DNA from 3 places in the Pseudomonas fragariae (ex Marin et al. 2024) genome. Region 1 is predicted to be linked to each of the others. Evidence: riboswitches for the same ligand, from Rfam matches in the RefSeq annotation. Region 1 holds a riboswitch; each other region holds the start of a gene.

The links. Region 1 has a riboswitch for cobalamin ahead of cobW (cobalamin biosynthesis protein CobW). Riboswitches for the same ligand answer to the same signal wherever they lie in the genome.
Region 2: another riboswitch for cobalamin. It lies ahead of AC54XV_RS15895 (ABC transporter substrate-binding protein); the one in region 1 lies ahead of cobW (cobalamin biosynthesis protein CobW).
Region 3: another riboswitch for cobalamin. It lies ahead of cobO (cob(I)yrinic acid a,c-diamide adenosyltransferase); the one in region 1 lies ahead of cobW (cobalamin biosynthesis protein CobW).

What each region holds. Positions count from the first base shown of each region.
Region 1 covers NZ_CM184369.1:3,610,890-3,618,162, forward strand. The annotation lists gene cobN (cobaltochelatase subunit CobN) at 1-695, opposite strand, end outside; gene cobW (cobalamin biosynthesis protein CobW) at 699-1,763, opposite strand; cobalamin riboswitch at 1,883-2,106, opposite strand; cobalamin riboswitch at 2,165-2,379, shown strand; gene AC54XV_RS15490 (CbtB domain-containing protein) at 2,476-2,658, shown strand; gene AC54XV_RS15495 (CbtA family protein) at 2,669-3,391, shown strand; gene AC54XV_RS15500 (cobalamin biosynthesis protein) at 3,369-3,818, shown strand; gene cobM (precorrin-4 C(11)-methyltransferase) at 3,851-4,600, shown strand; gene AC54XV_RS15510 (indolepyruvate ferredoxin oxidoreductase family protein) at 4,688-7,273, opposite strand, start outside.
Region 2 covers NZ_CM184369.1:3,718,111-3,725,383, forward strand. The annotation lists gene AC54XV_RS15880 (response regulator transcription factor) at 1-566, opposite strand, end outside; gene AC54XV_RS15885 (phosphatase PAP2 family protein) at 587-1,489, opposite strand; gene pmrG (lipopolysaccharide core heptose(II)-phosphate phosphatase PmrG) at 1,456-2,151, opposite strand; cobalamin riboswitch at 2,466-2,664, shown strand; gene AC54XV_RS15895 (ABC transporter substrate-binding protein) at 2,795-3,808, shown strand; gene AC54XV_RS15900 (FecCD family ABC transporter permease) at 3,805-4,827, shown strand; gene AC54XV_RS15905 (ABC transporter ATP-binding protein) at 4,824-5,615, shown strand; gene AC54XV_RS15910 (peptidase U32 family protein) at 5,722-7,273, shown strand, end outside.
Region 3 covers NZ_CM184369.1:4,375,310-4,382,582, reverse strand. The annotation lists gene AC54XV_RS18950 (PQQ-dependent sugar dehydrogenase) at 305-1,633, opposite strand; cobalamin riboswitch at 1,753-1,966, shown strand; gene cobO (cob(I)yrinic acid a,c-diamide adenosyltransferase) at 2,058-2,669, shown strand; gene AC54XV_RS18940 (cobyrinic acid a,c-diamide synthase CobB) at 2,695-3,990, shown strand; gene bluB (5,6-dimethylbenzimidazole synthase) at 3,987-4,637, shown strand; gene cbiB (adenosylcobinamide-phosphate synthase CbiB) at 4,634-5,542, shown strand; gene cobD (threonine-phosphate decarboxylase CobD) at 5,535-6,539, shown strand; gene AC54XV_RS18920 (cobyric acid synthase) at 6,536-7,273, shown strand, end outside.

The sequences.
Region 1 (7,273 bases):
TTGATGCCTTGCGCCTGCAAGCGCGTACAGAACTCGTCGATGAAACCGGTATTGGCGGCCTGCAGGTGCGAGCGATAGAACAGCAGCGCCACCACCGGCTGCTCGGCAAGCCAGTCTGCCTGCCAATCGGCAAGCTGCGCGCTTGCCAGTCGCGGATGGTAGATGGCCGTGCGCGGTAACGGCGCGGGCTCGGCCCATGAGTAATCGCGGTGCAGCCAGCGACTGGCCATGCAGTTGTACAGTTGCAGCGCGTTCTGCAGGCCGCCCTGACGCAGGAACTGCCAGAGTCGATCGCGCTCTGCGGCAGGCACGGTGCTCAGATCGCTCAGTTCCGGATCGGGGCGGTCATCACCGGGCACCAGAATGACCTGAACACCACGTGCCGCGAGCTCCATCAGCCGCTCGACACCATAGCGCCAATAGCCGATACCGCCGTGCAGCGAAATCAGAATGACCTTTGCGTGACGCAGCACTTCATCGACGTACAGGTCGACAGAGGCGTGATTCTGGACCTGCATCGGGTTGGCCAGACGCAGGCTGGGGTAGTCTTCGGGGAGCTGCCGGGCAGCTTCGGCCAGCAGCGCCAGGCTGGAGTCGCCGCTGCAGAGAATCACCAGCTCGGCCGGCGTCTGGCCCAGATCGGCAATATTGTCGTCAGGTACGAAACCGCCGGGCTGGGTTCTCAGTAAATGCATGGGTCAGCCGGCAATCGCAGCATTGAGTTGCGCTTGCAGGGCTGCGGCATCCAGCTCCTGACCAATCAGCACCAGGTGCGTGGCACGCTCTTCATCGGCACGCCAGGCGCGGTCGAAGTGCTTGTCGAAACGCGTGCCGACACCTTGAATCAGCAGGCGCATCGGCTTGCCGGGAATGGCCGCGAAGCCCTTCACACGCAGAATGCCGTGTTGCACCACCAGTTGATTCAGTGCATCGAGCAGGACTTTTTCATCGGCTTGCGGCAGCTTCAGGGAAATCGAATCGAACGCGTCGTGATCGTGGTCATCATGATCGTCATCGTCGTGGTGATCATGGTGGGTCTTGCGAGCGTCGATGTGCAGCTCGGACTCGGCACCAACACCCAGCAGCACGCTGATCGGCAGGCGACCGCTGCTGGCTTCGATCACCTTGACCGCAGGCGGCAGCTCCTCGGCAACTTCGGCACGCACCGTCGCCAGACCTTCGGCGTCGATCATGTCGGCCTTGTTGAGGATCACCAGATCGGCGCTGGCCAGTTGATCGGCAAACAGTTCGTGCAGGGGCGACTCGTGGTCCAGGTTGGGATCGAGTTTGCGCTGCGCATCGACCTGATCCGGGAAGGCAGCGAAGGTACCGGCCAGTACCGCCGGGCTGTCGACCACCGTGATCACCGCATCGACCGTGCAGGCGTTGCGGATTTCCGGCCACTGAAAAGCCTGGACCAGCGGCTTGGGCAGCGCCAGCCCCGAGGTTTCGATCAGGATATGGTCCAGGTCACCACGGCGCGCGACCAGTTCGCGCATCACCGGGAAGAACTCTTCCTGCACGGTGCAGCACAGGCAGCCATTGGCCAGTTCGTACACCCGGCCGTTGGCTTCTTCTTCGGTGCAGCCGATCGTGCACTGCTTGAGGATTTCTCCGTCGATGCCCAGCTCGCCGAACTCATTGACGATGACCGCAATGCGCCGCCCTTCGGCGTTGTCGAGCATGTGCCGCAACAGGGTGGTCTTGCCCGAGCCGAGGAAGCCGGTGACGATGGTGACGGGAAGCTTGGCCAGTGTTTTCATCAGGTGCCCTTTGGCAATGCGGCGGGCAAACAGGACGAGAACCGCATGCATGACACGCAGATCGGATCGCCACCGGATCACCCCGCCCGGTTGTAGTGAGAATTCTCCAGGGCCGCAGCATGTGTGGCCCGTTCGAGGCAGGTCTCCTGGCTCACGGCGGCGTGCGGCAGGCAATCAATAATGTGCCGACACGCATTCATCGCGCCTTCCCGCCGCAGCAGTGGCTGTGCAATGAACATGACCGTTTACAGTTGCGGGGGCAGCTGCGGCTTGTACCGCATTCCCGTCTTAGCTCCACTGGGTGATGTTTTACCCGGGGAGAACCTCGAACCGGCAAGGCTACGCAGTGACTGCAGACAGGTCAATCGTTCAGATTGACGCTGCCCCGCCGCCCATGCTCTCCTGTGCGCCTTGTTTCGGGTGCCCCTCACGGGGTGAAACGGGAAACCGGTGCGCTCGCGTTGTCGAGCAAGTCCGGTGCTGCCCCCGCAACGGTAAGCGAGCGTAGGTCTGATCCACTGTGCCGCTGGCATGGGAAGGTGACCTTGCAGGCTTTGACGCATTGACGTCCTGGCCCCTCGCGAGCCCGGAGACCGGCCCGATATGCTTGCAATGACAAACCCGCGGTGGGCGGGCGCAGTTGAAACCTCCGGCGTCTGCCGGCAGGTTCTTTTGCGCGTGGCCCACTTGCCGATCATCAAGAGGGAACGCCATGTCGACCATCAGCAGCCACGCCGCCGCACCCAGCTCCACACGCATTCAACGCCTGACCGCCGCCATCAGCGCTGCGCTTCTCGGCGCCTGCCTGGTGTACTTCGCCGGTTTCTCGCACATCGCGGCCGTACACAACGCGGCACACGATACCCGTCACAGCGCTGCCTTTCCTTGCCATTGAGGGCCACACATTGTTCAAGCGAATCGCCTATACCGCAGGTTTCACCGGCCTGCTCGCCGCCCTGCTGCTGACCCTGCTGCAAAGCCTGTGGGTGGTGCCGCTGATCCAGCAGGCCGAGACCTACGAAAACGCGCCTGCCGAGCAACTGCATCAGCACGCGGACGGCGCGATGGCCGAACACAGCCATGCCCATGAAGAAGCGGCCTGGGAGCCCGAAAACGGCTGGCAGCGTGTGCTATCCACCACTGGCGGTAACCTGGTGGTCGCGGTGGGCTTTGCGCTGATGCTTGCCGGGCTTTACACCCTGCGCGCGCCGGGTCGCACCGTGCAAGGCGCATGGTGGGGGCTGGCGGGTTTTGCCGTGTTCGTGCTGGCCCCCACCTTTGGCCTGCCACCCGAACTGCCAGGCACAGCCGCGGCCGAGCTGAGCCAGCGGCAGTTGTGGTGGCTCGGCGCTGCCGCGTCGACTGCCGCCGGGCTGGCCTTGCTGGTGTTCGGTCAGAACTGGCTGCTCAAAGCACTGGGTGTGGCGATTTTGCTGGTCCCGCATGTGCTTGGCGCGCCACAGCCGCTGGTCCATGAAAGCCTTGCTCCCGAGGCGCTGGAATCGCAGTTCATGATGGCCTCGCTGCTGACCAACGCGCTGTTCTGGGTCGCGCTGGGATTGATCAGTGCCTGGCTGTTCCGCAGAAACGATGTGCATAACGACAATGTCGACCTGCATCAAGCCTGATCCAGCGACGCTTCAACCCGGCGCAGCACTGGTGGCCGGGCTGGGCTGTCGGCGCGGCTGCTCGGCTGCGCTGTTGCGCGATCTGCTCGAGCAAAGCCTGCAGGCACTTGAGCTGGACATCGGCCGGGTGACCGCGCTGGCGTCCATCGACCTGAAACAAACCGAGCCCGGCCTGCTTGAGCTGGCCGGGCAACTGGCAGTGCCGCTGGTGTGCTTCAACGCTGCGCAACTGGTGGCCTGGGAACTGCACCTCACGCACCGTTCTGCGCAGGTGTTCCAGAGCACTGGCTGTCATGGCGTCGCCGAAGGCTCGGCTCTGGCGCTGGCGGCGCAACTGGGAGACGGTACCGCCACGCTGCTAATCGAACGGCAGAAAAGCGCGCAGGCCACATTTGCCTTGGCAATCAGCCCTGCGCACAGCGGATAATCTCCCCGCGCTCATTCACCCCGGAGAATTCATTGACTGTCTATTTCATCGGCGCAGGCCCTGGCGATCCCGAGCTGATCACCGTCAAGGGCCAACGCCTGATTCGCAGCTGCCCGGTCATTATCTACGCCGGCTCGTTAGTGCCCCTCGCCGTGCTGGAAGGTCATCAGGCCGTGCAGGTGACCAACAGCGCCGAGCTGCACCTGGAGCAGATCATCGAGCTGATCAAGCGCGCGCACGCACAAGGCCAGGATGTGGCACGCGTGCACTCCGGGGACCCAAGCCTGTATGGCGCTATCGGCGAGCAGATCCGCCATCTGCGCGAACTGAACATTCCGTTCGAAATCATTCCGGGGGTCACCGCGACCGCTGCCTGCGCTGCGCTGCTGGGCGTCGAGCTGACCCTGCCGGACGTTTCGCAGAGCGTGATTCTGACCCGCTATGCCGACAAGACCTCAATGCCCAGCGGCGAGGAACTGGCCAGCCTGGCCAGCCATCGGGCAACCATGGCGATTCATCTGGGAGTGAACAACCTGCAGCGGATCGTCGAGGAGCTCATGCCACATTACGGCGCCGATTGCCCGATTGCAGTGGTGCACCGCGCCAGCTGGCCGGACCAGGACTGGGCCGTTGGCACGCTGGCGGATATTGAGGAAAAGGTACAGGCCAAGGGCTTTCGCCGTACCGCACTGATTCTGGTCGGACGTGTGCTTGCCGATGACACCTTCAGCGAGTCCTCGCTGTACCGCGCTGGGCATGCCCACTTGTTCAGGCCGTTGTAGTCAGTACCTCTACGCGGCACGACGATCGCATCGCGTAATGAAAAGCGTGCCAACGCTGAGCTGGCACGCTGATTGGTATTGCGCTCCTCAGGCAGCCGCCTCGTACAGCTTCGGCGCAGCCACTTCGCCGCTTTCCAGGCTCTTGCGCAGAATATCGGCCTGCACGGCAGCGGCCTTCATGGCGCTTTCCTTGATGTAGCCATAGCCGCGAATGCGTTCCGGCAGGCGTGCCAGACTCAAGGCGGTGTGGCGATTCTGCGCCTGAAGGTGCTGCAGGATCAGCTCGACATCGCCGACATAGCGGTCAATCAGCGCCCTCTCCTGCTGACGTTCGAGGCTGCGACCGAACGGATCGAGCGCCGTGCCACGGAGGAATTTGAATCTCGCCAGCACATCGAACGCGCGCAGCATCCAGGGGCCAAAGCTGCGTTTGCGCGGTAACCCGTTGTGCGGATCGCGCTTGGCCAGCCACGACGGTGCCAGATGAAACTCCAGCCGGTAGTCGCCTTCGAACTGCGCTTGCAACTGGCGGGTAAACTCGCCGTTGCTGTAAAGCCGCGCCACTTCGTATTCGTCCTTGTAGGCCAGCAATTTGAAGTAGTTGAAGGCCACCGCCTCGGTCAGCGTCGGCTGCTGACCGGGAAACGCCCGCGATTCGCTGTCGCGCACGCGTTGCACCAACGCCAGATAGCGCTTGGCGTAGGCAGCGTTCTGATACTGCTTCAAGGTATCGACGTTACTCTGGATACGCTGATCAAGGTCCATCGATTGCGGCTCGCTGACCTTGTCTTGTGGATTGACGAAGGCCTCCACAGCGGCGGGATCATGCGCGGTACGACGCCCCCAGAGAAACGCCTGCTGATTCAGGTTGACCGCTACGCCGTTGAGCTCGATGGCTTTCTCGATGGCCGCTGAGGTCAATGGAATCAGGCCCAGCTGGAACGCATAGCCGAGCATGAACAGGTTGCTGGCAATACTGTCGCCCATCAGTCGGGTGGCCAGTGATGTGGCTTCGACAAAGTGGGTCTTCGCCGCGCCGACCGCCTCGATGATGGTCTGCTTCATGGCTTCGGCCGGAAACACGGCATCCGGATTGCGCGTGAACTCGGCGGTCGGTGTTTGCTGACTGTTGACCACCGCATGGGAAATCTTGCTATCGAGCTTGGCGATCGCGTCCGGGCCGGCAGCCACCAGCAAGTCACAGCCGAGCAGCAGGTGCGCTTCACCGGCGGCGATACGCACGGCAAACAGATCCTCCTGGCGCGCGGCAATGCGGATATGGCTGACCACCGGGCCGAATTTCTGTGCCAGACCGGCCTGATCGAGCACGCTGCAGCCCTTGCCCTCCAGATTCGCGGCATAACCCAGCATCGCGCCGACAGTGGTCACCCCAGTGCCGCCGACACCTGGCAGGAGAATATTGAACGGCCTGTCGAGCGACGGCAATACCGGTTCCGGCAGACGCGCGAACGCCTCGACCTGCTTGGGCAACGCAGGCTTGCGCAGTTTGCCGCCGTGCACGGTGACGAAGCTTGGGCAGAAACCCTCGACGCAACTGAAATCCTTGTTACAGGCGCTCTGATCGATTTCGCGCTTGCGCCCCTGCGCGGTTTCCTTGGGCAGCACAGACAGGCACCCGGATTTGACCCCGCAATCGCCGCAGCCCTCGCACACCGCCGGGTTGATCAACGCGCGCTTTTCCAGATTGGGCATGGTGCCGCGTTTGCGACGGCGGCGCTTTTCAGTGGCGCAGGTCTGGTCGTAGATGATGACCGACACGCCTTTGAACTCGCGCAACTCGCGCTGCACGCTGTCCAGATCGCGCCGATGATGAAAGGTGGTAATCGGCGCGAAGTCCTCACGACTCGGGTACTTGTTCGGTTCGTCGGAAACCAGCGCGATGCGCAGCACGCCTTCGTTGAACACCTGACGGCTCAGTTGATCGACGCGCAGCACGCCGTCGATCGGCTGGCCACCGGTCATGGCCACCGCATCGTTATAGAGAATCTTGTAAGTAATGTTGACCTTGGAGGCCACCGCCGCACGCAGCGCCAGGTGACCCGAGTGAAAATAGGTACCGTCGCCCAGGTTCTGGAAAACGTGTGGGGTTTCGGTGAACGGCGCCTGACCGATCCAGGTCACGCCCTCGCCGCCCATCTGGGTAAACGTGTCGGTTTCGCGGTCCATCCAGATGGTCATGTAATGGCAGCCGATCCCGGCCAGGGCGCGGCTGCCCTCCGGCACCTTTGTCGAGGTGTTGTGCGGGCAGCCGGAGCAGAAATGCGGGGTGCGCTGGGTGTTGAACAGCGGCGCCTGCAGCGCTTGCTCCTTGTCACTGAGAAACTGCAGGCGCGCTTCGATCTGCGGGCTGCTGTAGAACGGCGCGAGGCGTTTGGCAATCACCCTGGCAATCATCGCCGGAGTCAGCTCGCTGAGGTTCGGCAGCAGTGAGCGGCCCTGCTCGTCGAACTCGCCGACCACCACCGGCCGGCGCTCCACAGGCCAGTTGTAGAGCTGACCGGTCAACTGGTCTTCAATGACACTGCGTTTTTCCTCGACCACCAGAATCTCGTCCAGCCCTTCGGCAAAATCGTGCACCGATACCGGTTCCAGCGGCCAGCTCATGCCGACCTTGAGCACGCGAATCCCGACCTTCTCGCACAGCTCCTGATC
Region 2 (7,273 bases), 110 kb from region 1:
CTGCTGCTGTTCGGGGCATCACGGCCCCAAAGCGCCTCTTCCAGTTCGGAGCGCTTGACGATATGCGGGCTCTTGCGCATCAACAGTTCCAACAGCTTCATGTTGGTCGGGTTGAGCTTCAAGGGCACGCCTTTGCGGGTGATTTCAAGGGTGTCCAGATCGAACTGCAGGTCGGCGACCACCATCATCCGGTTGTCCTGGCGCTGCCGTCGGCTGACGATCGCTTCGACTCTGGCGAGCACTTCGGACATCGCGAACGGCTTGGTGATGTAATCGTCGGCCCCCACCTTGAAACCGGTGAGCCGATCATCCAGTTCATCGCGCGCGCTGAGCATCACAATCGCGACTTCCGACTTCGAATACTGGCGCAGGCTGTGGCAGATCTGATTGCCGTCGATGCCGGGCAGCATGATGTCGAGAATGATCGCATCGAAGCGTTTCGAGGCGGCCAGATGCAGCCCGCTCAGGCCGTCCAGCGCCCCTTCTACCGCATGCCCCCTGAGTTCGAAGAATTCCAGCAGGTTATCGTGGATATCACGGTGGTCTTCAATAACCAGAATGTTCATTGCCGCGCCTTCTTGTCTTTCTACCCGGCCGACCGGGATCCTGTTACCAATGTGTCTGCAGGCTGCGTGACGAATGCATCAGGTCTGTTGACGGCCACCGCCTGGTGAATCGGCTGTTGCAACCTTGATCGACCATAGAAGCACAAGGCGACCAACAGTGTACTCAGCCACACCACGATACCCGCCCAGAAGGTGTGTGACATGAAGTGCCAGCCTTGCAGTACCCGCGTGGTGCCGTAAATCATCCCGAGCAGGAGAATGCCCGCCAGCAGGATGTTCGAATGCCGCCAGCAATAGCGACGAGCCACGAAGTACAGGGCGAGCAGACTGAACGCGCTTGACGCATGACCGCCCGGCCAGCATCGCCCGGCGCCAGCCTCATGCAGCAGGTTGAAGTTCCTGAACCACTCGATGTGCGCCTGGCTGCCACCGTACAAGGTGGTCTCGACGGGGCAGTAAACGCTGGTGTGGCTTTTCAGGTAATGGATCATGGCGGTGCTCAGCGCAAAGGCAACGATGACGAAAAAGAAGTCCAGCCGGTGCCTGCGTGCAAAGCGCAGGAAGGTGCCCAACCGAGAGCCCGTCAGCCGTCTCGCGAGGCGCGAATCATCATATTTTTCCAGCAACGGCCAGACAAAGGACAGCATCGCACCGATGATCGCCAGTTCCCCGGTCCAGTTCGGAAGAATCCGCGCCCATCTGTGCGTGATGTTCTCGAACAGATGACTCTGGCCGACGGGAAACACCCCGGCCGTCGAATCAAAAAACAGATCAGTCAGTTGCCGGTCGATCGTGGTCAGGTCGAAAGTAACGAAGACCAGTAGAGCGAAAAACACCGGTACACCCAAGTTGATGCCGTAAAACCGCAGCCTGGCGCTGGAAGAGGTCGTCAATTGAATTGCTCGCTGTTGAGGTTTGCCCATTGCCCGGCATTCAGGGAGCCGAGGATTTTCGGCGGGTGGCTGCCGTCTATTTGTACGAAAAACGCCTGGGCGTACTCACTCGAGCGCTCGCCGCCAGGTACGCCGGCCTTGCGTTCGAACTGGTCGATGCAGCCACTGTGGGTCACCAGCACCATGTTCTCGCCGCTGACCTTGTGAGCCTGCACAGCCTTCATGAAGCCGCTGTCACAGTCGTTGATCCAGTCTTGGCCAGCCACCGCGTGCCCGGCCAACAGTTGCGCAGTCTGTTGCGTGCGGGTCTTGGGGCTGGCGATCAGGCGCGCGTGGTCCATGCCCATTTTCTGCAACCCGGCGCCCACCGCCAGAGCGGCGTCGCGGCCGTTGGAGGTAATGCCGTCGGCGTCGCTCATGCACGGGTTGTTCGAGCGGTCACAGCGTTCGGCATGGCGAATCATCACCACCACATCGCCTTGTCGCCAGTGCTCGCGGAGGCCGGAAACGCTCAGGTTGCTGCCCACCCCCAGGTCCACCACGTGCACGCCCGAGAAGGCCGCGTAGAACCACGCGCAGATAGCCGTAAGCACGACGGCAACAGACATCGATACGATGTGCCGATGCAATTTGTAGCGCTGACTGATGCCCGAACGGGGCAGTACATTCTTGTTGATTATCGTGTCGGTCAAGGGACCACTCCTGCCATGAACCTATGTCTGGCGTTGACCCAGGGAGTGCCCGAGGTCTGCGCCGCTCCCATGCAGGCAAGATAGGTTCAGCATCGTCCCGATGCAGTGAAGAAGATGTGAAAAACGTGTTGTGGCCCAGCGCCATATTTTTCACGCGAGCCCTCTGGAATGGGGCTTTGCGGTTTTACGGGCGTGAACATGAAGATAATTTAAGCGTTTTTCCGGAAAGTTCCGTGTCCATCGGGACGATTTTGACCTGGCCGGCGGTCTGCTGCAGCGGCGCTGCAAAGGATTAGCCACTAAAACGCTTATCGTTTACCATGCCGCGCGTCGGTTTCCGAGAGGAACTAACAGGGAATTCGCACGCCTTTCTCACCAGGCGAAAAACGAAACTGCCCCCGCAACTGTAGGCACCGAGCCTGCTCCATGACTGCCACTGGATCGTGATCCGGGAAGGCCGGAGCCTGGCGATGACGTGTCAGTCAGGAGACCTGCCGACCCGCTTCAACCCACTAACCGGCGGGGTGTCCGGGAAGGACATCCGCACGCGTCGGCATTTCCCGCCGTGCCCGGTCATCATCCGGGGATGTGTTTCCTGATGTGCATTGCGCCCTGGCACCTGCTCCAACGGAGACCGCATTCCATGTCGCTGCCCCGCCTCGCCGCACTCGCTGCCAGCCTGACGCTGTCCACCCTGGCCCTCGCCGCCCCCACTCAGTACCCGCTGACCCTTGAAAACTGTGGCGCGACCCTGACCTTCACGCATGCGCCAACCAAGGCTGTGACCATTGGCCAGGCCGGCACCGAAATGCTCTACGAACTGGGCTTGGGCGACAGACTGGTCGGCACTTCGCTGTGGTTCAACAATGTATTGCCACGCTTCAAGGCGCAGAACGACAAGGTCGAACGCCTGGCCGACAACGAGCCCAGTTTCGAGGCAGTGATCGGCAAGCGTCCGGAACTGGTGGCCGTGCAGCTGGAGTGGATGGTCGGCAAACAGGGCGCGGTCGGCACCCGCGAGCAGTTCCATGACCTGAAGATACCCACTTACATCCTGCCGTCCGACTGCGAAGGCAAGGACAATCTGGTCGGCGCCGATGGCACACGCCTGGAGCCGTTCCGCATCGAGACCATCTACAAGAGCATCGAGCAACTGGCGCAGATCTTCGATGTGCAGGATCGCGGCGACGCGCTGGTCACCGACCTCAAGGCCCGCCTGAGCGCGGCGATTGCCAACGTCAGGCAGAACAAGGCCAACGACGTCTCGGCGCTGTTCTGGTTCTCCAGCTCCGACCTTGCCAGCGACCCTTTCGTGGCAGGCCGCAAAGGCATTCCGGACTTCATGCTCAACAGCCTGGGCATGCGCAATATCGTCCAGTCCGACGAAGAGTGGCCAACCGTGGGCTGGGAAACCATCGCCAAGGCCAACCCAAGCATTCTGGTCATCGCGCGCATGGATCGCCGCCGCTTCCCGGCCGACGATTACCTGAAAAAAATCGAATTCCTCAAGACCGACCCGGTGACCCGCAACATGGACGCGGTCAAGCATGACCGGATCGTGATCATCGACGCCGAGGGCATGCAGGCTGGCCTGCGTCTGTTCACCGGGTTCGAGGAACTGGCTGACGCCGCCAACCGTTTCAACGCTGCCAAATGAGATTGCCGATAGCATTGAGTCATGTGCTCTGGGTTTCGGCGGTGCTGGTGCTGGCGATCATGATCGGGGCCGCGATCGGCGAAACCTCGATCAGCCTGAACGTGGTCTTTCAGGTGCTGGCCAACAAACTCTGGGCTGCCGGCTATGTGCTCGACCCTATCGACGAAGGCATCGTCTGGAACTACCGGCTGACCCGCGCCATTGTCGCAGCCGCCTGCGGGGCCGGGCTGGCGATCTGTGGTGTGGTGTTGCAATCGTTATTGCGCAACCCGCTGGCAGACCCGTATCTGCTGGGGATTTCCGCAGGGGCCTCGACCGGCGCGGTACTGGTCGCTATTCTGGGCTTCGGTGCAGGCGCAATCTCGATGTCGGCCGGCGCCTTTGTCGGTGCCGTGGCGGCATTTTCGCTGGTCGCCCTGCTGGCGCACTCTTCACGCGGCACCACGGCAGCCGGGCAGATCATTCTGGCCGGGATCGCCGGTTCGCAACTGTTCAATGCCCTGACCTCGTTTCTGATCACCAAATCGGCAAGCTCCGAGCAGGCACGCGGCATCATGTTCTGGCTGCTGGGTAACCTCAGCGGCGTGCGCTGGCACTCGGTCTGGCTGGCAGTGCCGACAGTGCTGGTCGGTCTGCTGGTGTGCCTCTGGCACAGGCGAGCGCTGGACGCGTTCACCTTCGGCAGCGACTCGGCGGCGTCACTGGGGATCGCGGTACGCCGCGTGCAGATCATATTGATCACTACCGCCGCGCTGGTCACCGCAGTGATGGTCTCGATTGTCGGCTCCATCGGTTTTGTCGGGCTGGTGATCCCGCACGCGGTACGGATGCTGGTCGGTGTCCGGCATGCTCGGCTGGTGCCGCTGAGTGCCTTGAGCGGCGCACTGTTCCTGATCGCTGCCGATATCCTCTCGCGCACGCTGATCAAGGGGCAGGCGCTGCCGATCGGGGTCATTACCGCACTGATAGGTGCACCGGTCTTCGCTTTGATTCTTATCCGGGGCAACAGCACGCGATGAACGCCTTACCCCATTCGCTCAATGCACCGGTGCTCGGTTGTGCCGGTCTGGGTTATTCGGTACGTGGCGCAGCGCTGCTGCGCGATGTCGACCTGAGCATTGCCGCCGGTGAAACCCTGGCCGTGGTCGGTCCCAACGGCTCGGGCAAATCCACCCTGCTCAAGCTGTTGGCCGGTATTCAGAAGCCGGTCCGCGGCTCGGTCAGCCTGGGCGGGCAAGCACTTGAGGCGTTGAGCCGCAGAGACGTGGCGCGCCTGCTGGCGGTGGTCGAGCAGCAAGCTGAAACCAGCGACGCCGTGACCGTACTGGATGCCGTCGAACTGGGCCGCACGCCCTGGCTGTCGGCGTTGGAGCCGTGGAGCGCAACGGACGACGCGATCGTTCGCCAGGCGTTGCAGGATGTGGACATGCTGCACCTGCAAAAACGCGCCTGGCACACCTTGTCCGGTGGCGAGCGGCAACGCGTTCACATCGCCCGGGCGCTGGCGCAACGGCCGCAGATCCTTCTGCTGGACGAACCGACCAATCATCTGGACATCCAGCACCAACTGACCATCCTCGGCCTGGTCAGAGCCTTGCCGGTGACCACCGTGATTGCCCTGCACGACCTGAATCAGGCGCTGGACTGCGACCGTGTGGCGGTCATGGAAAAGGGTCGGCTGGTCGCGCTGGGTGCGCCACTTGAGGTGCTGACCCCGGAACGCCTGCTGAGCACCTTCGGCGTGGTGGCGCACTGGCTGACCGACCCCAGTGACGGGGCGAAGATTCTGCGCCTGCGCTCGCGCTGAAACCGCGCCGATGGTCAGTCCGGCACCTGCTGCAATCTGCAACAGGTGCACCGCGCGGTCTCTGCCACTACAATGCGCGCTTTGCCCGCAGCCGGATCCCGTTGCCATGTCGTTACCCAAGCACCACCTGGAATTGCTCAGCCCTGCACGGGATGTGACCATCGCCCGTGAAGCCATCCTGCATGGTGCCGATGCGGTCTATATCGGCGGGCCGAGCTTTGGTGCGCGGCACAACGCCTGCAACGAGGTCAGTGACATTGCCGAGCTGGTCAAATTCGCGCACCGCTATCACGCGCGGATCTTCACCACCATCAACACCATCCTCCATGACGACGAACTGGAGCCTGCGCGCAAGCTGATTCACCAGCTCTACGACGCCGGCGTGGACGCGTTGATCGTGCAGGACCTCGGGGTGATGGAAATGGACATTCCGCCCATCGAACTGCACGCCAGTACGCAAACCGATATTCGCACCCTGAGCCGGGCCAAGTTTCTCGATCAGGCCGGTTTCTCGCAACTGGTGCTGGCCCGCGAACTGAATCTGCAGGAAATCCGCGCAATCGCCGACGAGACCGACGCGGCCATCGAATTCTTCATCCACGGCGCGCTGTGTGTGGCGTTCTCCGGGCAGTGCAATATTTCCCACGCGCAAAACGGCCGCAGCGCCAACCGTGGTGACTGCTCGCAAGCCTGCCGCCTGCCGTACACCCTCAAGGATGATCAGGGCCGCGTTGTGGCCTTCGAAAAGCATCTGTTGTCGATGAAAGACAACAACCAGAGCGCCAACCTGCATGCGCTGGTGGACGCCGGCGTGCGCTCGTTCAAGATCGAAGGCCGTTACAAGGATGCGGGCTACGTGAAAAACATCACGGCCTATTATCGCCAGCGTCTGGACGAGATTCTCGAAGACCGCACGGACCTCGCACCTGCTTCCAGCGGCCGTACCGCGCACTTTTTCGTGCCGGACCCGGAAAAGACCTTTCATCGCGGCAGCACCGATTATTTCGTCAGCGACCGCAAGATCGACATCGGCGCGTTCGACACACCGACCTTCACCGGTCTGGCGGTGGGCACCGTTGAAAAGCTTGGCAAACGCGACCTGATCGCCGTGACCCATGAGCCGCTGTCCAACGGCGATGGCCTCAATGTGCAGATCAAGCGTGAAGTAGTGGGCTTCCGTGCCAACATCGCCGAGCTCAAGGGCGAGTTCGAAGAGGACGGCCAGAAGCGCTGGCGCTATCGCGTAGAGCCCAACGAGATGCCCGCGGGCCTTTCCGGCCTACGCCCCAATCATCCGCTGAACCGCAACCTGGACCACAACTGGCAACAGGCGCTGCTCAAGACCTCGGCCGAGCGTCGTATCGGCGTTCAGTGGCAGGTCACGCTGCGCGAAGATCATTTGAGCCTGAGAGCCACTAGCGAAGAAAGCGTGAGCGTCACCGTCGGCCTCGATGGGCCATTCGGTGCGGCCAACAAGCCCGAGCAGGCGCTGGATCAGTTGCGTGACCTGCTCACTCAACTGGGCACCACGATCTATCATGCCCAGGATGTCAGGCTTGACGCGCCACAGGCGTTCTTCGTACCCAACTCGCAGCTCAAGACCCTGCGCCGCGACGCCATCGAGGCGCTGACCGAAGCCCGTATCAAGGCTCACCCAC
Region 3 (7,273 bases), 760 kb from region 1:
CGCACTCAAGAGCGTCCAGAACTGCATGCCCACGCCCACGCGGAGCGCTCAACGTTACTTTAGATTCTGGCCGTAGGCCGTAGGAGCGAACTTGTTCGCGAAAGGGCCGGTATGATCGCCGAAAATGCATCTTCTGAAACACCGCCTTCGCGAACAAGTTCGCTCCTACGCCCTTCGGGCAGAACCCTGAAAGGCACGTATTCCGGGCTCTCCAGGGCTTGTGTGTAACGCCGAGTGCTGGAGCGTAGGGAACGATGATCTCAACTATCGTGCAACGCTCTGCGTCAAACCTCTACGCTCGGCGTTACTGAGCAGCCTTGGCGGATGTCACGCGCCAGATCTTGTTGCCGACATCGTCGGCCACCAGCAATCCGCCGCGCTGGTCATTGACCACGCCAACCGGGCGACCCATGGCTTTTTCATCCTTGTTGAGGAAGCCGGTCAACACATCGACCGGGGTGCCGTTGGGTTTGCCGCCGCTGAATGGAATGAACACCACTTTGTAGCCGCTGTGCGGTTTGCGGTTCCAGGAGCCGTGCTGGCCAATGAACAAGCCTTCGTTGAACGGTGCAGCCAGTGTCTTGCCGTCGGCGAACACCAGGCCCAGCGAAGCGGTGTGCGGACCGACTGCGTAATCCGGGGCAATCGCCTTGGCGACCAGTGCCGGGTTCTGCGGCTTGACGCGCTCGTCGACGTGCTGGCCGTAATAGCTGTAAGGCCAGCCGTAGAATGCGCCGTCCTGCACCGAGGTCACGTAGTCAGGCACCAGGTCGCTGCCGATCTCGTCGCGCTCGTTGACCGCCGTCCACAGTTTGCCGGTCTTCGGTTCCCAATCCATGCCGTTGGGGTTGCGCAGGCCGGACGCGAAGATCCGGTGGTTACCGGTAGCCGCGTCCACTTCCCAGATCGCCGCACGACCTTCTTCCTTGTCCATGCCGTTCTCGGCCACGTTGCTGTTGGAGCCCACGGTCACGTACAGCTTGCTGCCATCCTTGCTGGCGATGACGTTCTTGGTCCAGTGGTGATTGAGCGTGCCACCCGGCAGGTCGACCACTTCGGTCGCTTGCGCGCTGATCGAGGTCTGCCCGGATTCATACGGGAAGCTGATCAGGCGGTCAGTGTCGGCCACATACAGCTTGTTGCCCACCAGGGTCATGCCGAACGGCGAATTGAGGTTTTGCAGGAAAACCGTGCGCGTCTCTGCCACACCGTCCTTGTCCACGTCACGCAGCAAGGTGATGCGGTTGGCGCTGGGCACACCGGCACCGGCGCGGCCCATGACTTTTTCCATCACCCAGCCGCGAATGCCTTTGGAATCATCCGGTTTGGCGGGCGAATTGGTTTCCGCCACCAGCACGTCACCGTTGGGCAGCACATACAGCCAGCGCGGGTGGTCGAGGTTCTCGGCGAACGCAGCCACTTGTGTGCCCGGCGCGGCGACCGGCCTGGCGCCTTTTTCCCAGCCTACGGCAGGGGCGATGTTGACGGTCGGAATCAGCGTCTTGTTGGGCTCCGGCAGCTTGGGCGAGGGGCCTGTTCCATCCGAGACTTGCAGGCTCGACGACTCGCCGCAGGCAGCGAGGCCGCCGGCGACCAGCAGCAACACTGCGTAGTGGGGTCTGAGTTTGAACATGATCGATCTCCATTAACAAAGGCGTGGTCCAGTAACTGATAGAGGCACCGCCAACCCGCTAGGTTCAATCACGTTCCGCGGCGACGGTGTCGATTGACGCTCCCGGTCCAACCCTCTACCCTTCGCGGTTTGTTTCAGGTGCTCTGCAATCCTCGATTGGCAGAGTGAAACAGGGAAGCCGGTGTGGGTCGACAGATCCGATCCCGGCGCTGCCCCCGCAACGGTAAATGAGTCAAGGCTGTGCCTGACGCCACTGTGTTTCGACATGGGAAGGCGCGCAGCCGGGGTGACCCGCTCATGAGCCCGGAGACCGGCCTGAATCATTCAATGACATCACGGAGGGTGATGTTCTGTGCAGGGCGTTGCCGTGCTGTCCAGTGCTGTCCTTCCGTCTGTTGTCGCCTGCCCCGAGCGGAGAACCCAGATGAACGAATCCCCCGAACGCGACGAACGCCATCTGGCGCGCATGCAGCGCAAGAAAGCCTTCATGGACCAGCGTATTGCCAGCTCGCCCAACGAGTGCGGCCTGCTGCTGGTGTTGACCGGCAATGGCAAGGGCAAGAGCAGCTCGGCGTTCGGTATGCTCGCCCGGGCCATGGGCCACGACATGCAGTGTGGCGTGGTGCAGTTCATCAAGGGCCGCAACAGCACGGGCGAAGAAATGTTTTTCCGCCGTTTCCCCGAGCAGGTGCGCTATCACGTGATGGGCGAGGGCTTCACCTGGGAAACCCAGGATCGCCAGCGTGACATCGCCGCCGCTGAGGCCGCCTGGGCCGTGTCTCAGGAAATGCTTCGCGATCCGGCCATTGGTCTGGTGGTGCTCGACGAACTGAATATCGCCCTCAAACATGGCTACCTCGACCTCGAACAGGTGCTGAGCGATCTGCAGGCACGTCCGCCGATGCAGCACGTATTGGTGACTGGCCGCGGTGCCAAAGCCGAATTGATCGACCTGGCCGATACCGTTTCCGAGATCGGCGTGGTCAAGCACGCGTTTCAGGCCGGTATTCGTGCGCAGAAAGGTATCGAGCTGTGAACCCTTCATCATTGAGCGCATTGCAATGAGAGCCCCGCGTGATTGCCCGGCGGTACTGATCGCTGCGCCTGCCTCCGGGCAAGGCAAAACCACGGTGACCGCTGCACTGGCACGCCTGCACCGCAACCAGGGGCGCAAGGTCCGGGTGTTCAAGTGCGGCCCGGACTTTCTCGACCCGATGATTCTCGAGCGGGCCAGTGGCGCGCCGGTCTATCAACTCGACATGTGGATGGTCGGTGCCGATGAAAGCCGTCGCCTGTTGTGGGAAGCGGCTGACGAGGCCGACCTGATTCTGATCGAAGGGGTCATGGGCCTGTTCGATGGCACGCCGTCGAGCGCCGACCTGGCCCGGCATTTTGGCGTGCCGGTACTCGGTGTGATCGACGGCACGGCCATGGCGCAGACGTTTGGCGCACTGGCGCTGGGCCTGGCGCGCTATCAGCCTGATCTGCCGTTCGCCGGCGTGCTGGCCAATCGCGTCGGCACGGTACGCCATGCGCAGTTGCTGGAGAACAGCCTGACCGAAGGCCTGCGCTGGTACGGCGCCCTGTCCCGGGAGGTCGGCTTCGAATTGCCCAGCCGCCATCTGGGGCTGGTCCAGGCCAGTGAGCTCAATGATCTGGACGTGCGTCTGGACATGGCGGCTGCGGCGCTGGCCAGCACCTGCGAAGTGGCCTTGCCGCCGGCCGTGACCTTTACTGCGCCCGACCCGGTGCAGGTCGAGCCGCTGCTGCGCGGCATCCGCATCGCCATCGCGCGCGACGAAGCCTTTGCCTTTCTGTATGGCGCGAGCCTGGACCTGCTGAGGAACATGGGCGCCGAACTGAGCTTCTTCTCGCCGATCCATGATCGCGAGCTGCCCGACGCCGACAGCCTGTACCTGCCAGGCGGCTACCCGGAGCTGCACCACGTCGCGCTGGCCGCCAATGGCACGATGCAGGCTTCGATCAGGGCTCACCATATTGCCGGCAAGCCGATTCTCGCCGAGTGCGGCGGCATGCTCTATTTGCTCGAAGCCTTGACCGATGTCGAGGGCGTGCGCGCCGAACTGGTCGGCTTGCTGTCCGGTGAAGCGGTCATGCAGAAGCGTCTGGCCGCGCTGGCCTTGCAAGCCGTCGAGCTGCCCGAGGGCACGCTGCACGGTCACACTTATCACCATTCGCTGACCAGCACCGAGCTGCAGCCGATTGCGCGTGGCGTCAGCCCCAATGGCGGGCGCGGCGCAGAAGCGGTCTATCGCCTGGGTCGCCTGACCGCGTCCTACGTGCATTTCTATTTTCCTTCCTGCCCTCAGGCGATCGCGGCGCTGTTCAAACCATGACCGAGCAAGCGTTCAGCCCCGAAGAGCGGGCTGCGGTGTACCGCGCCATCGCCGAACGTCGCGACATGCGCCACTTCATCGGCGGCACGGTCGCGCCCGAGCTGCTGGCACGTGTGCTGGAGGCCGCGCATCAGGCCCCCAGCGTCGGGCTGATGCAACCGTGGCGCTTCATCCGCATCAGCGACCCGCTATTGCGCGGCAGGATGCAGGCGCAGGTAGAGCAAGAGCGTATCCGGACCGCCGAGGCGCTGGGTGAGCGCACCGACGAATTCATGAAGCTCAAGGTCGAAGGCATCAACGACTGTGCAGAAGTGCTGGTCGCCGCGCTGATGGAAGGGCGTGAGCAACACATTTTCGGCCGGCGCACCTTGCCGGAAATGGACATGGCTTCGCTGTCCTGCGCGATCCAGAACCTGTGGCTGGCCTCGCGTGCAGAAGGCCTGGGCATGGGCTGGGTGTCGCTGTTCGACCCCGAGGCGCTGGCCGAACTGCTGGGCATGCCTGACGGCGCCAAGCCGTTGGCGATCATTTGCCTGGGCCCGGTCAAGGAATTTTATCCCGCGCCAATGCTGGTGATGGAAGGCTGGGCGCAGGCGCGTCCGCTGCATGAGTTGCTGTACGAGAATCAATGGGGAGTGAGTCAATGAGTGTGGCGCTGCTGAGCGTCGCCGGGGTCGCGCTGGATGCGCTGCTCGGTGAGCCGAAACGATGGCATCCGCTGGTGGCGTTCGGCAACTTCGCCAGTCGGGTCGAGCAGCGTTTCAACAGTGGCGGCCGTGGCTGGCGCAGTCACGGCGTTACCGCCTGGGTCATCACTGTTGTGCCGCTGACGTTGCTGGCCACGCTGCTGAGCTGGTTGCCTGGCGTGGGCTGGCTGTTCGAGATTCTGGCGCTGTATTGCGCGCTGGGCATGCGCAGCCTGGGCGAGCACGTTCAGCCGGTGGCGCAAGCGCTGCGCAGTGATGATCTGATCGAAGCACGTCAGCGCGTCGGTTATCTGGTCAGTCGCCAGACCACTGAGCTGGACGCTACCGAAGTCGCCCGCGCTGCCACCGAGTCGGTGCTGGAGAACGGTAGCGATGCGGTGTTCGCTGCGCTGTTCTGGTTCGTGGTGGCCGGTGCGCCCGGCGTGGTGCTGTACCGGCTGAGCAACACGCTGGACGCCATGTGGGGCTACCGCAACGAGCGCTTTGAGCGTTTTGGCTGGGCTGCGGCGAAGATCGACGATCTGCTCAACTATATTCCCGCACGTCTTGTGGCATTGACCTACGCCTTGCTGGGCAAGACCCGACTGGCGCTGCGTTGCTGGCGCACACAGGCTCCGGCCTGGGACAGTCCGAATGCCGGTCCGGTGATGGCCGCTGGCGCAGGCGCGCTGGGTGTCGAGCTGGGTGGCGCGGCGATCTATCACGGCGAGCTGCATCAGCGTCCGCAACTGGGCGACGGTGCGCCTGCCGATGCGGACTCGATCGATCGCGGCTGGCAACTGGTGCAGCGCGGCGTGTGGTTATGGCTGCTGGTCATCTGCGTGGCGGCTGAATTTTATGCTTGAGCACGGCGGGCGGTTGCGCGCGGCGGCGCAGCATTACGGTATTCATCTGGCCGACTGGCTGGACCTGTCCACCGGGATCGCACCCTGGTCGTGGCCCATCCCGGAGATCCCGACGCGTGCCTGGGCGCGGTTGCCCGAGACCGACGATGGTCTGGAAGCGGCGGCCTGCACTTATTACGGCGTGACCCGGTTATTGCCGGTGTCCGGTTCGCAGGCTGCGATTCAGGCGCTGCCGCGGGTGCGCAGCGCAGGGCGGGTCGGCGTTCTGTCGCCCTGCTACGCAGAGCACGCGCATGCCTGGCGCAAGAACGGTTTCGTGGTGCGTGAGGTAGGTGAGCAGGAGGTCGAATACTTCCTCGACAGCCTGGACGTGCTGGTGGTGGTCAACCCCAACAACCCGACCGGCCTGCACCTGAGCGCCGAGCGCCTGCTGGAGTGGCATGCGCGACTGGCTGAGCGCGGTGGCTGGCTGGTCGTCGATGAAGCGTTCATGGATAACACGCCGGGCATGAGCCTGGCGGCCGAGACGTGGCGCACCGGGCTGATCGTCCTGCGTTCGTTTGGCAAGTTTTTCGGCCTGGCCGGCGTCCGGCTCGGTTTTGTCATGGCCGAACCGGTGTTGTTGAGGATGCTGGCGCAGGAAATCGGCCCCTGGTCGGTCAGTGGGCCAACCCGGATCATCGGTCAGGTGTGCCTCAGCGATCAGCAGGGGCAGGCGCGTCAGCGTGAGCGCTGTGAGCAGGCCCGCGACCGGCTGGTGGCGCTGCTCGACCAGTACGCCCTGACCCCGCAAGGCGGCTGTGCGCTGTTTCAATGGCTGGTGACCCCTGAAGCGCAGACGCTCTATGAGTTTTGTGCGCTGCGTGGCGTGCTGCTGCGCCTGTTCAAGGGTGATTCCCCCGAGTCGTCCAGTCTGCGTTTTGGCCTGCCCTGCGACGAGGCCGACTGGCTGCGGCTGCACGATGTTCTGCTTGAATACCGCAAGGAATACCCATGAGCACGCTGATGGTACAAGGCACCACCTCCGATGCCGGCAAAAGCACCCTGGTGACGGCCCTGTGCCGCTGGCTGACCCGCCAGGGCGTCAAGGTCGTGCCGTTCAAGCCGCAGAACATGGCGCTCAACAGCGCGGTGACCGCAGACGGCGGCGAGATCGGCCGCGCACAGGCCGTGCAGGCGCAGGCGTGCTACCTCGAACCGCACACCGACATGAACCCGGTGCTGCTCAAGCCCAACAGTGACACCGGCGCGCAGGTGATCATTCACGGCCGCGCCGTGACCACCATGAACGCGGTGGCGTATCACGGCTATAAAGAGATCGCCATGCAGGCGGTGCTGGAATCGCATCGGCGCCTGGGTGAAAGCTATCCGGTGATCGTGGTCGAGGGCGCGGGTTCACCGGCCGAGATCAACCTGCGCGCCAACGATATCGCCAACATGGGATTTGCCGAGGCGGTCGACTGCCCGGTGCTGCTGATTGCCGACATCAATCGTGGCGGGGTGTTTGCCCATCTGGTCGGCACGCTAGAGTTGCTGTCGCTCAGCGAGCAGGCGCGGGTCAAGGGTTTCATCATCAACCGTTTTCGTGGCGACATCGCCTTGTTGCAGCCGGGCCTGGACTGGCTGGAAGCACGCACCGGCAAGCCGGTGGTTGGCGTGCTGCCCTATGTGATGGATCTGCACCTGGAGGCCGAAGACGGCCTGGACCAGCGTCAGACCGACAAGGTCGAG